One region of the Rhodoferax sp. GW822-FHT02A01 genome, then DNA from elsewhere that is predicted to be linked to it. Evidence: predicted binding sites of a transcription regulator. Region 1 holds the regulator's gene; each other region holds the start of a gene.

Region 1 (3,278 bases):
TGTACCCCGGTCTGGGCAGCTCTCCTGGCAGCTCCGGCTGGACGTCGCATGGACAGTATGACGCCGAGGTTGCCAAGGGCAATGCCGAAGTGGCGCCTATCTACGCCAAGTTCATGGCCATGAAGGTGGAGGACGTTGCCAAGGATCCCCAGGCACATGCCATTGGTGAACGTCTGTTCATGAACAACTGCTCGCAGTGCCATGGCTCCGATGCGCGTGGCGGCAAGGGCTTCCCCAACCTGACTGACAATGACTGGCTCCATGGTGGCACACCCGAGAAAATCGTGGAAACCATCACCAAGGGCCGTGTTGGCAACATGCCTTCGATGGCAGCCGCAGTGGGCACTTCTGACGACGTCAAGAATGTTGCCAACTATGTGCTGAGCCTGTCTGGCAGCCCGCACGACTCCGTGCGTGCCAACCTGGGCAAGGAAAAGTTCGGTGTGTGCGCTGCATGCCACGGCCCAGACGGTAAGGGTATGCAAGCGGTGGGCTCTGCCAACCTGACCGACAACATCTGGTTGCACGGTTTTGGTGAGCAGGCCATCATCAACATGATCACCAACGGCAAGACCAACATCATGCCCGCTCAGGAAAATAAGCTCAGTCCTGAGCAGATCCATGTTGTGGCTTCTTATGTCTGGGGTCTGTCCAACCTGGGCACTGCTCAGCAGTAAGTCGACTCAGTAGCAGCTTCTACCCTGGCAGTGTTTCGAGTCCTGACTCGAAGTCCTGCCGGGGTTTTCTCTTTCAAGTATTGAATGCAAGGAACCGATATGAGTCAGCTCGCCAATGCACCAGAAGCCAAACCATGGTGGAAGTTCGGTCACGTATGGATGGTTGTGGCAGGTCCTGCCATCGTTGTTGTGGCAAGTTTTATCACGCTGTACCTGGCCATCAGCCGACCAGATCCTGTAACGGATGAAAACTACTACCAGAAGGGACTGGAAATCAACAAGACGCTAGGTGGTACACCGTCCAGTGCCGCACCTGCGATGGCTGCAAGGAATCACGCAGCTACTGGCGTCCCCAAGCCTGTGGACGCCCCCTGAACGCTACTTAGCTGCAAACCTTCGGGTTGACGATTTCACGCAGCGCGTCCGTGTTCAGAATGCGGACGTGGCGTTGTTTGACCTCGACGATGTTTTCTTCGACGAACTTGGAGAAGGTGCGGCTGACCGTCTCCAGCTTGAGGCCCAGGTAGCTGCCAATTTCTTCACGCGTCATGCGCAGGACCAGCTCCGATTGAGAGAATCCGCGAGCGTGCAGACGCTGCACCAGGTTGAGCAGGAACGCCGCCAGGCGTTCTTCAGCGCGCATGCTTCCGAGCAGAAGCATCACGCCATTTTCGCGCACGATTTCCCGGCTCAAAATTTTGTGCACGTGGCGCTGCAGCGCTGAAACCTCGCGCGACAGCTCTTCAATCTTTTCAAAAGGCATGACGCACACTTCTGCGTCTTCCAGTGCTACGGCGTCGCAGGTGTGGTGCTCCTGGACGATGCCGTCCAGGCCAACAATTTCGCCTGCCATCTGAAAACCCGTCACTTGGTCGCGGCCATCTTCGGAGGCAACGCAGGTCTTGAAGAAACCTGTGCGGATCGCATACAGGCTGGTGAATCTCTCGCCATTGCGAAACAGTGTGGCGCCGCGCTTGACTTTGCGGCGACTGCCCACCACTTCGTCAATACGCTCCAATTCGGAAGGGGTCAGCCCCAGGGGCATACACAGTTCACGCAGATTGCAGTTGGAACAAGCGACCTTGATGCCGTGGGCACTCATTTCAACCACGTTGCCCGCCGGCCTGATGGAAATCGCGGGATGGGCTTCATCCGGTAGATATGCGTTCATGTGTTCTTCCTTATCTCACCTGATCCAAATCAATTATGAACCTAAATTTCGAAATGTCATGTATTCGAGACCTTGATTCACATCAAACTATCTGTTTGCATCTTCAGGCACATTGTCGGGGATATGTCCTGGAGTACCTATGAATTCTGTCGTATCCCCCGTCACCGAAGACTTGCTGCGCCAATACGACGTTTCCGGCCCGCGCTACACCTCGTATCCTACCGCCGACCGCTTCGTTGAGGCCTTCAATGCAGAAGATTATTCTCAGGCACTGACACAACGCCGCAGCGGGCCTGCTGCTTTGGCATTGCCGCTTTCGCTTTACATACATATCCCATTCTGCGAGTCGCTGTGCTACTACTGCGCATGCAACAAGATCATCACCAAGCACCACGAAAAGGCTGCCGAATACCTGACTTACCTGGAAAAAGAGGTGGCTTTGCATACCCAGCTGATTGGAACTGCACAGTCCGTAAGCCAGTTGCACCTGGGCGGAGGCAGCCCCACCTTTCTGAGCGACGATGAGCTTCGTGCCGTCATGGCGATGCTCAAGCGCAATTTCACCTTTGTCCCTGGTGGGGAATACTCCATTGAAATAGATCCCCGCACCATCGATGCCGAGCGGCTGGATACCCTGGCCGAGCTGGGCTTCAACCGCCTGAGCTTCGGCGTGCAGGATTTTGACCCGGCGGTCCAGAAGGCCGTGCACCGTGTGCAGCCAGCCGAGCAGGTCTTCTCCTTGGTGGCAGATGCGCGCAGCCGTGGGTTTGAATCCATCAATGTAGATCTCATCTACGGCCTGCCCAAGCAAAGCCCTGAGTCGATTGAGCGGACCATTGCCCAGATCATCGAGCTGCGTCCGGATCGCATCGCTTTGTACGCCTACGCCCATCTGCCGGAACGCTTCAAACCGCAGCGCCGCATCAACATTGCCGAGATACCGAGCGGCGGCTCCAAGATTTCCATGCTGTCACGTTCCATGGCCGCACTGATGGAGGCCGGCTACGTCTATGTGGGCATGGACCATTTCGCCTTGCCGGACGACGCGCTGGCCGTGGCTAAGCGCCAGGGACGTTTGCATCGCAACTTCCAGGGCTACAGCACGCAGCCCGATTGCGATCTGATCGCCCTGGGTGTTTCGAGCATTGGGCGAATCGGCGCTACCTACAGCCAGAATGCCAAGACGCTGGAAGAGTATTACGACGCCCTGGACCAGGGGCGCTTTCCCATTGTCCGCGGGTTGGCCTTGACCCGGGACGATCTGGTGCGTCGAGCCGTCATCATGGCGCTTATGTGCCAGGGGCAGGTTCAATATGAATCGATTGAGCTGGCCTACCTGATCGAGTTCAACAGCTACTTTGCCAAGGAGTTGGAAGTCCTGCGTACGCTGGTGGACCAAGGTTTGGTGGTGCTGGAGGAAAGTGCGATCC
Region 2 (3,278 bases), 580 kb from region 1:
GCGGATCAGATGGTCTTCGCTGTCAAACAGGAAGCCCGCCAGCGCCTTGCACAGTTCGGTCTTGCCCACACCGGTGGGGCCCAGAAACAGGAAAGAGCCGGTGGGGCGGTTCGGGTCGGACAGACCCGAGCGCGAACGGCGGATGGCGTTGGCAATGGCCGAGATGGCCTCTTCCTGCCCCACCACGCGCCGGTGCAGCTTGTCTTCCATCTGCAGCAGTTTGTCCTTCTCGCCCTGCATCATCTTGGAAACGGGAATGCCCGTGGCACGGCTCACCACCTCGGCAATTTCCTCGGCGCCCACCTGGGTACGCAGCAATTGCGGTCCGGTGCCTTCCTTGCCTTTGGCTCTGGCCTTGCCGGATTCGTTTTCCTGCGCTTCTTTCAGGCGTTTTTCCAACTCGGGAAGCTTGCCGTATTGCAACTCGGCCACCTTGGCCAGATCGCCCTTGCGGGTCAGTGCTTCGATCTGCTGGCGCAGCTTGTCAATTTCTTCCCGCACATTGGCGCTGCCTTGTGCCGTGGCTTTCTCTGCCTTCCAGATTTCCTCCAGATCGGCGATTTCCTTTTGCAGGCTCTTGATCTCTTCATCGATCAGCTTGAGGCGCTGGATTGACGCTTCGTCCTTTTCCTTCTTCACGGCTTCGCGTTCGATCTGCAACTGGATCAGTCGACGGTCCAGCTTGTCCATGACCTCGGGCTTGGAGTCCAGCTCGATCTTGATCTTGGAGGCTGCCTCGTCGATCAGGTCGATGGCCTTGTCCGGCAGGAAACGGTCGGTGATGTAGCGATTGGACAGCTCGGCGGCGGCCACGATGGCCGGGTCGGTGATGTCCACTCCATGGTGCACCTCGTAGCGCTCCTTGAGGCCACGCAAGATGGCGATGGTGGCCTCGACCGTGGGTTCACCCACCAGGATTTTCTGGAAGCGGCGCTCCAGCGCAGCGTCCTTCTCGATGTATTTGCGGTATTCGTCCAGCGTGGTGGCACCCACGCAGTGCAACTCGCCGCGGGCCAGCGCGGGCTTGAGCATGTTGCCCGCGTCCATGGCGCCCTCAGCCTTGCCAGCGCCCACCATGGTGTGCAGTTCGTCAATGAACACAATGGTCTGGCCGCCATCCTTGGCCAGATCCTTGAGTACGTTCTTCAACCGCTCTTCAAACTCACCGCGGAACTTGGCACCCGCCAGCAGGGATGCCATGTCCAGCGACAGCACGCGCTTGCCCTTCAGAGAGTCCGGCACTTCGCCGGCCACGATACGCTGTGCCAGGCCTTCCACGATGGCGGTCTTGCCCACGCCGGGCTCACCAATCAGAACCGGGTTGTTCTTGGTACGGCGCTGCAGCACCTGGATGGCACGGCGGATCTCGTCATCGCGACCGATCACCGGGTCCAGCTTGCCCTGACGGGCGCGTTCAGTCAGGTCGATGCAGTACTTCTTGAGCGACTCGCGTTGGTCTTCTGCATCGGCGCTGTCCACGTTCTGTCCACCACGCACGGCATCAATGGCGGCTTCCAGGCTCTTGCGGGTCAGGCCATTGGCGCGTGCCAAGTTGCCGACATCCCCCTTGTGGTCGGCCATGGCCAGCAGAAACAGTTCGCTGGCAACGAACTGATCGCCCCGCTTGATGGACTCCTTCTCGGCTGCCTGCAGCAAAGTAACAGTGTCACGCCCCACCTGCACCTGTTCTTGACCCTGCACTGTGGGCAGCTTCTTGACAGCGGCTTCAGCTGCTGCCAGCAGGTTGTTGACATTGACGCCTGCACGTTGCAAAAGTGCCTTGGGGCCGTCCTGCTGCCGCAGCATGGCCACCAGCACGTGGACGGGTTCGATATAGGCATGGTCATTGCCCAATGCCAGAGACTGGGCATCACCCAGGGCTTCCTGAAATTTAGTCGTGAGTTTGTCGGTACGCATGTGAATTCCTTTGACGGTTAGGTCGGTTGCTTCACAGCTTGGGGGCTAGCGGCTTGCTTTTCAAGTGCATTGGGGCACTTAGGTCTGCCAAAGGCTGATTTGCGTCAAAGAACTGTTTTTTGCGCGGGTTGTGCCTTCGTGCCTGGACCAACGACGCCGACAGGTTGATGCGGGGGTAGCGTAGGCCCCAATTTTGCGGCCCAAGGGAACGCATGAGGGGCCTACGCTACCCCCGCATCAACCCACCAAAAGCCAGGCAACTATGCCGCGTTGCCTCCACTGATCCCCCAACGCAACAAAGCCGCGTCATCACTGACCCGTGCATCCACCCAATGGGCACCGTCGGGCGTGGTTTCTTTCTTCCAGAACGGCGCCTGCGTCTTCAGGTAATCCATCAGGAACTCACAGGCCTTGAAGCTCTCGCCCCGGTGCGCCGAGGTGACCGCCACCAGAACAATCTGATCCAGAGGCTGCAGCAGCCCGACCCGGTGCACTACCCGTGCGCCGAAGATGTCAAAACGCTTGTGCGCCTCGTCGATCATGGCTTCGATCGATTTCTCCGTCATCCCAGGGTAATGCTCCAGCTCCATGGACTGCACCGATGGATCGGCATCACCATTGCGATCCCTGACCGTGCCCACAAAACTGCACACCGCCCCGACCCGCTTGTCCAGCGCGCGCAGGCGCGCCACTTCTTCCGACAAATCAAAGTCCTGGGTCTGGATGGATACGCGTGCATGTGTCATGGCGGCATTTTGGCATCAGGCACCGTTGGTTGCACTGCTACACTTCAGTCCATGTTGTTCGCATGTGTTCTTCCCGCCTCCCGCACCATCCAGACGGTTGCGTGCGGAAACACCTGCGTCAGCAAATCCAAGAAGACCAAGCTCATCTGACCGGAGCTTCGGTTCCGTCCTCAGATGAGCGATGGAACCAAACCAGTTGCCCGTATGGGCCCGGTCCCGGATTCAGCGCTTTTTTGCAGGCGGCTTTTGCGGTCATTTTTTGATTGGACAAGGTATGCCGACAGCGCAGACAGTCTCGCCCTCCACAGCCGATTTTTCCGGACTGTGGATTCCTTTGATAACCCCCTTCACCGCCGATACCAGGGCGGTGGACCATGTGGCGCTCAAGCGGCTGCTGGCCCACTACCGCCAGACAGGTATTGCCGGCTATGTGGTCTGCGGCAGCACGGGTGAGGCGGCAGCGCTCAGCAAGCAGGAGCAATGGGAGGTGCTGGAGACGGTCCTGGAACATGCCGATGGGCTCCCCGCCATTCTGGGCTACTCCGGCTACAACCTGCAGGATGCCCTGGCCTTTGTGCGCAAGGCAGCGGACCATCCCCTGCATGGTCTGCTGGT
Region 3 (3,278 bases), 700 kb from region 1:
CTTGCTGCGCCGGGCCATGGGCAAGAAGAAGGCCGAAGAGATGGCCGAGCACCGCGAGAAGTTCCGCGCCGGTGCCCTCAAGACCCACAACATTCCACAGGAGAAGGCCGACGAGGTGTTCGACTTGATGGAGAAGTTCGCGGGTTACGGCTTCAACAAGTCGCACGCGGCAGCCTACTCGCTCCTGGCCTACCACACGGCCTGGATCAAGGTGCATTACACGGCCGAGTTCTTCTGCGCCAACATGACCGTGGAAATGGACGACACCGACAAGCTCAAGGTGTTGTTTGAAGATGCGGAGAAGATGGGCCTGACCTTTGAGCCGCCCAATGTGAACCGTGGCAAGTACCGGTTCGAGCCCATTTCCGACAAGCAGATCCGCTACGGGCTGGGCGCCATCAAAGGCACTGGCGAACAGGCGATCGAGGCCATCGTGGCTGCGCGCGAGGGCAGGGGCCCGACCGCTGAGGCCGGCCCGTTCACCAGCCTGTTTGACTTCGCCCGCCGCGTCGAGCGCAGCCGCTTGAACAAGCGCTGTGTGGAAGCACTGATCAAGGCTGGTGCCTTTGACACACTGCAGCTCAACCGCGCCAGCCTGGTGGCTTCCATTGACCTGGCGTTTGACTTTGCCAATGCATCTGCGGCCAACGCCAACCAGGTGGGCCTGTTCGACATGGGCGACGACGACCACGGCTCCAGCACGCAGGAACCCGATCTGGTGGAAGTCACGCCCTGGGGCGTGAAAGAGCGGCTGACCTTCGAGAAGACAGCGGTAGGCTTTTATCTCTCCGGCCATTTGTTTGACGAGGTGGAGACCGAGGTGCGCAAGTTCGCCAAGCGGCCCATTGAGGAACTGCTGGAAACCCGCGAGCCGCAGTTGCTGGCCGGCATCGTGACCGACCTGCGCGTGATCAACGGGCAGCGGGGCAAACTCGGGCTGTTCAAGCTGGACGACAAGTCCGCCACCATCGAAGCGCGTGCGGACGAGAACCTGCTCAATGCGCACAAGAACCTGCTCAAGGACGATGAACTCATCATCGCTATGGGCAAGGCCCAGCCGGACCGCTTCTCAGGCGGCATGCAGTTCACCGTGCAGCAGATCTGGAGCCTGGAGCAGGCACGTTGCCGCTTTGGCAAGTACCTGCGGGTAGCGGTCAATGGCCGCGCACCAGACATTGCGCGCTTGCTCAAGGACTTCCCGGCCCAGCGCGAAATATCCGAGCAGGGCGAACTGGTGCGGGGCCTGGGTGTGCGCCTGCAGCTCAAACGGGATGCCGATGAAGCGGCTCAAGGTTGTGCGGGTGCCGAAGTGGTGCTGGCACTGGGTGAAGAAGCGCGCTTCTACCCCAGCGATGCGGCGCTGGCGAGCTGGCGTGCACAGGCTGATCAGGGCCGCGCCGTCATCGCCTACGACTGACAGGCGACGCCATAAAACCGGTCCTTTGATCTGGCTCAAACGCCGCGCGATTGGTACGGATAGGGGGCATGCCAATCAATCTAAATGAGATAGACTCTCATTTAGATTGCGCGTTGTCCATGCCTTGGAGACGCCAAACCCCAAGGATCCAACATGCTTCTGTCCCAATTGCCCAATGGTGCCCATGCCCTTGTGAAGCGTGTCTTCAGCGGTTCAAGCGAAGTGGATCAGGCAACGGTGCAGCGGCTGGAGGAGTTAGGTTTCATCGCCGGTGAGCCGGTGCTGATGCTGCGTCGTGGTCCTGGTGGCCGTGAACCGCTTGCCGTGCAGGTGGGCGAGACAATGTTTGCGCTGCGCCTGGTGGAAGCCTGCAGCGTGGAAGTATCGGCGCCTGATTCGGTGAAGGCGCTAGCCTGATATGTCCCAAACGTTGACCGCCGCGCCCAAAGTGATTGCCCTGGTGGGCAACCCCAACTGCGGCAAGACCGCGCTCTTCAATCTGCTGACAGGTGCTCGCCAGAAAGTGGCCAACTATGCCGGCGTCACGGTGGAGCGCAAGGTCGGCACTGCCCGGCTGCCGTCCGGCAAGACGATATCGGTGGTGGATCTTCCAGGCTCCTACAGCCTCAAGCCCAGCACGCCCGATGAGCAGGTCATGCTGGAAGTGGTGGAAGGGCGCCGCGTTGGCGAAGCCGCACCCGATGCCATCGTGGCGGTGGTGGACGCCACCAACCTGCGCATGAATCTGCGCCTGGTTTTGGAGCTCAAGCAGTTGGGCAAACCGCTGATCGTGGCGCTCAACATGGCGGACGTCGCACGGGCCCATGGTTTGCATATCGACGTGCAGCGCCTCAGCGCTGAGTTGGGCTGCCCGGTGGTGGAGACTGTCGCCGTCAAACACGAAGGCCACGCAGCATTGCTGGCGCAATTGGAAGTGCAGATCAACCAACTGGCGCAGGTGCCTGATGCGCAGGCCACAAAGCAACCGCGGGCTGCAGCAGCATGGAGTTCGGTGGAGCTGCAAACCCAGGTACGCCGCATATTGGCGCTGGTGGCGCCACAAGTGCCTGCCATGGGCCGCTTTCAGTACCGGCTGGATGCGGTGGTGATGCACCCGGTGTGGGGGCTAGTGTTGCTGGCCACCATCCTGTTCCTGATCTTTCAGGCGGTGTTCTCCTGGGCCAATGTGCCCATGGACCTCATCAAGGACGTGATGGCAGCGGTGGGGGACTGGACCACGGCTCATATGGAAGACGGCCCGCTGCGCAGCCTGCTGGTAGACGGCGTGATTGCTGGCGTGGGCGGCGTGTTGGTGTTCCTTCCGCAGATCCTGATTCTGTTTTTCTTCATCCTGTTGCTGGAAGATTCCGGCTATCTGCCGCGCGCCGCCTTCTTGCTGGATAACCTGATGGGCAAGGTCGGGCTCTCGGGGCGCGCGTTCATTCCGCTGCTGTCGAGCTTTGCCTGCGCCATCCCCGGCATCATGGCCACGCGCACCATTGCGAACTGGCGTGACCGCCTGGCCACCATCATGGTGGCGCCGCTGATGACCTGCTCGGCCCGCCTGCCGGTGTATGCCTTGCTGATTGGCGCCTTTGTCCCAGCGCGCCAGGTGGGCTGGTTTGATCTGCGCGGGCTGACCCTGTTCGGCTTGTACATTGCCGGCGTGGTCAGTGCCATGGCGGTGGCTTGGCTGCTCAAGCGGGTTTGGATGAAGTCGCACTACCAGCCTCTGATGCTGGAGTTGCCGCCGTACCGCCGCCCCAGCTTGCGCAATCTGGGGCTGGGGTTGTGGGAGCGGGCGCGCATCTTCATGAGCCGTGTGGGCGGCATCATCTTTTCCCTGATGGTGATCCTGTGG

What was found. Region 1 encodes FNR, which switches genes on or off when oxygen is low (the NO sensors DNR and NnrR bind a similar motif). Its sites were predicted from a motif close to TTGATNNNNATCAA; they were not measured.
Region 2: the regulator FNR is predicted to act here: its motif matches at 2,012-2,025, upstream of clpB (ATP-dependent chaperone ClpB).
Region 3: the regulator FNR is predicted to act here: its motif matches at 1,443-1,456, upstream of AAGF34_RS22400 (FeoA family protein).

The regions. Positions count from the first base shown of each region.
Region 1 covers NZ_CP152376.1:4,018,604-4,021,881, forward strand. The annotation lists gene ccoP (cytochrome-c oxidase, cbb3-type subunit III) at 1-677, shown strand, start outside; gene AAGF34_RS19135 (FixH family protein) at 777-1,052, shown strand; gene fnr (fumarate/nitrate reduction transcriptional regulator Fnr) at 1,060-1,779, opposite strand; gene hemN (oxygen-independent coproporphyrinogen III oxidase) at 1,988-3,278, shown strand, end outside.
Region 2 covers NZ_CP152376.1:4,598,089-4,601,366, forward strand. The annotation lists gene clpB (ATP-dependent chaperone ClpB) at 1-1,917, opposite strand, end outside; gene AAGF34_RS21795 (molybdenum cofactor biosynthesis protein MoaE) at 2,178-2,663, opposite strand; gene dapA (4-hydroxy-tetrahydrodipicolinate synthase) at 2,938-3,278, shown strand, end outside.
Region 3 covers NZ_CP152376.1:4,715,850-4,719,127, reverse strand. The annotation lists gene dnaE (DNA polymerase III subunit alpha) at 1-1,417, shown strand, start outside; gene AAGF34_RS22400 (FeoA family protein) at 1,571-1,834, shown strand; gene AAGF34_RS22395 (ferrous iron transporter B) at 1,836-3,278, shown strand, end outside.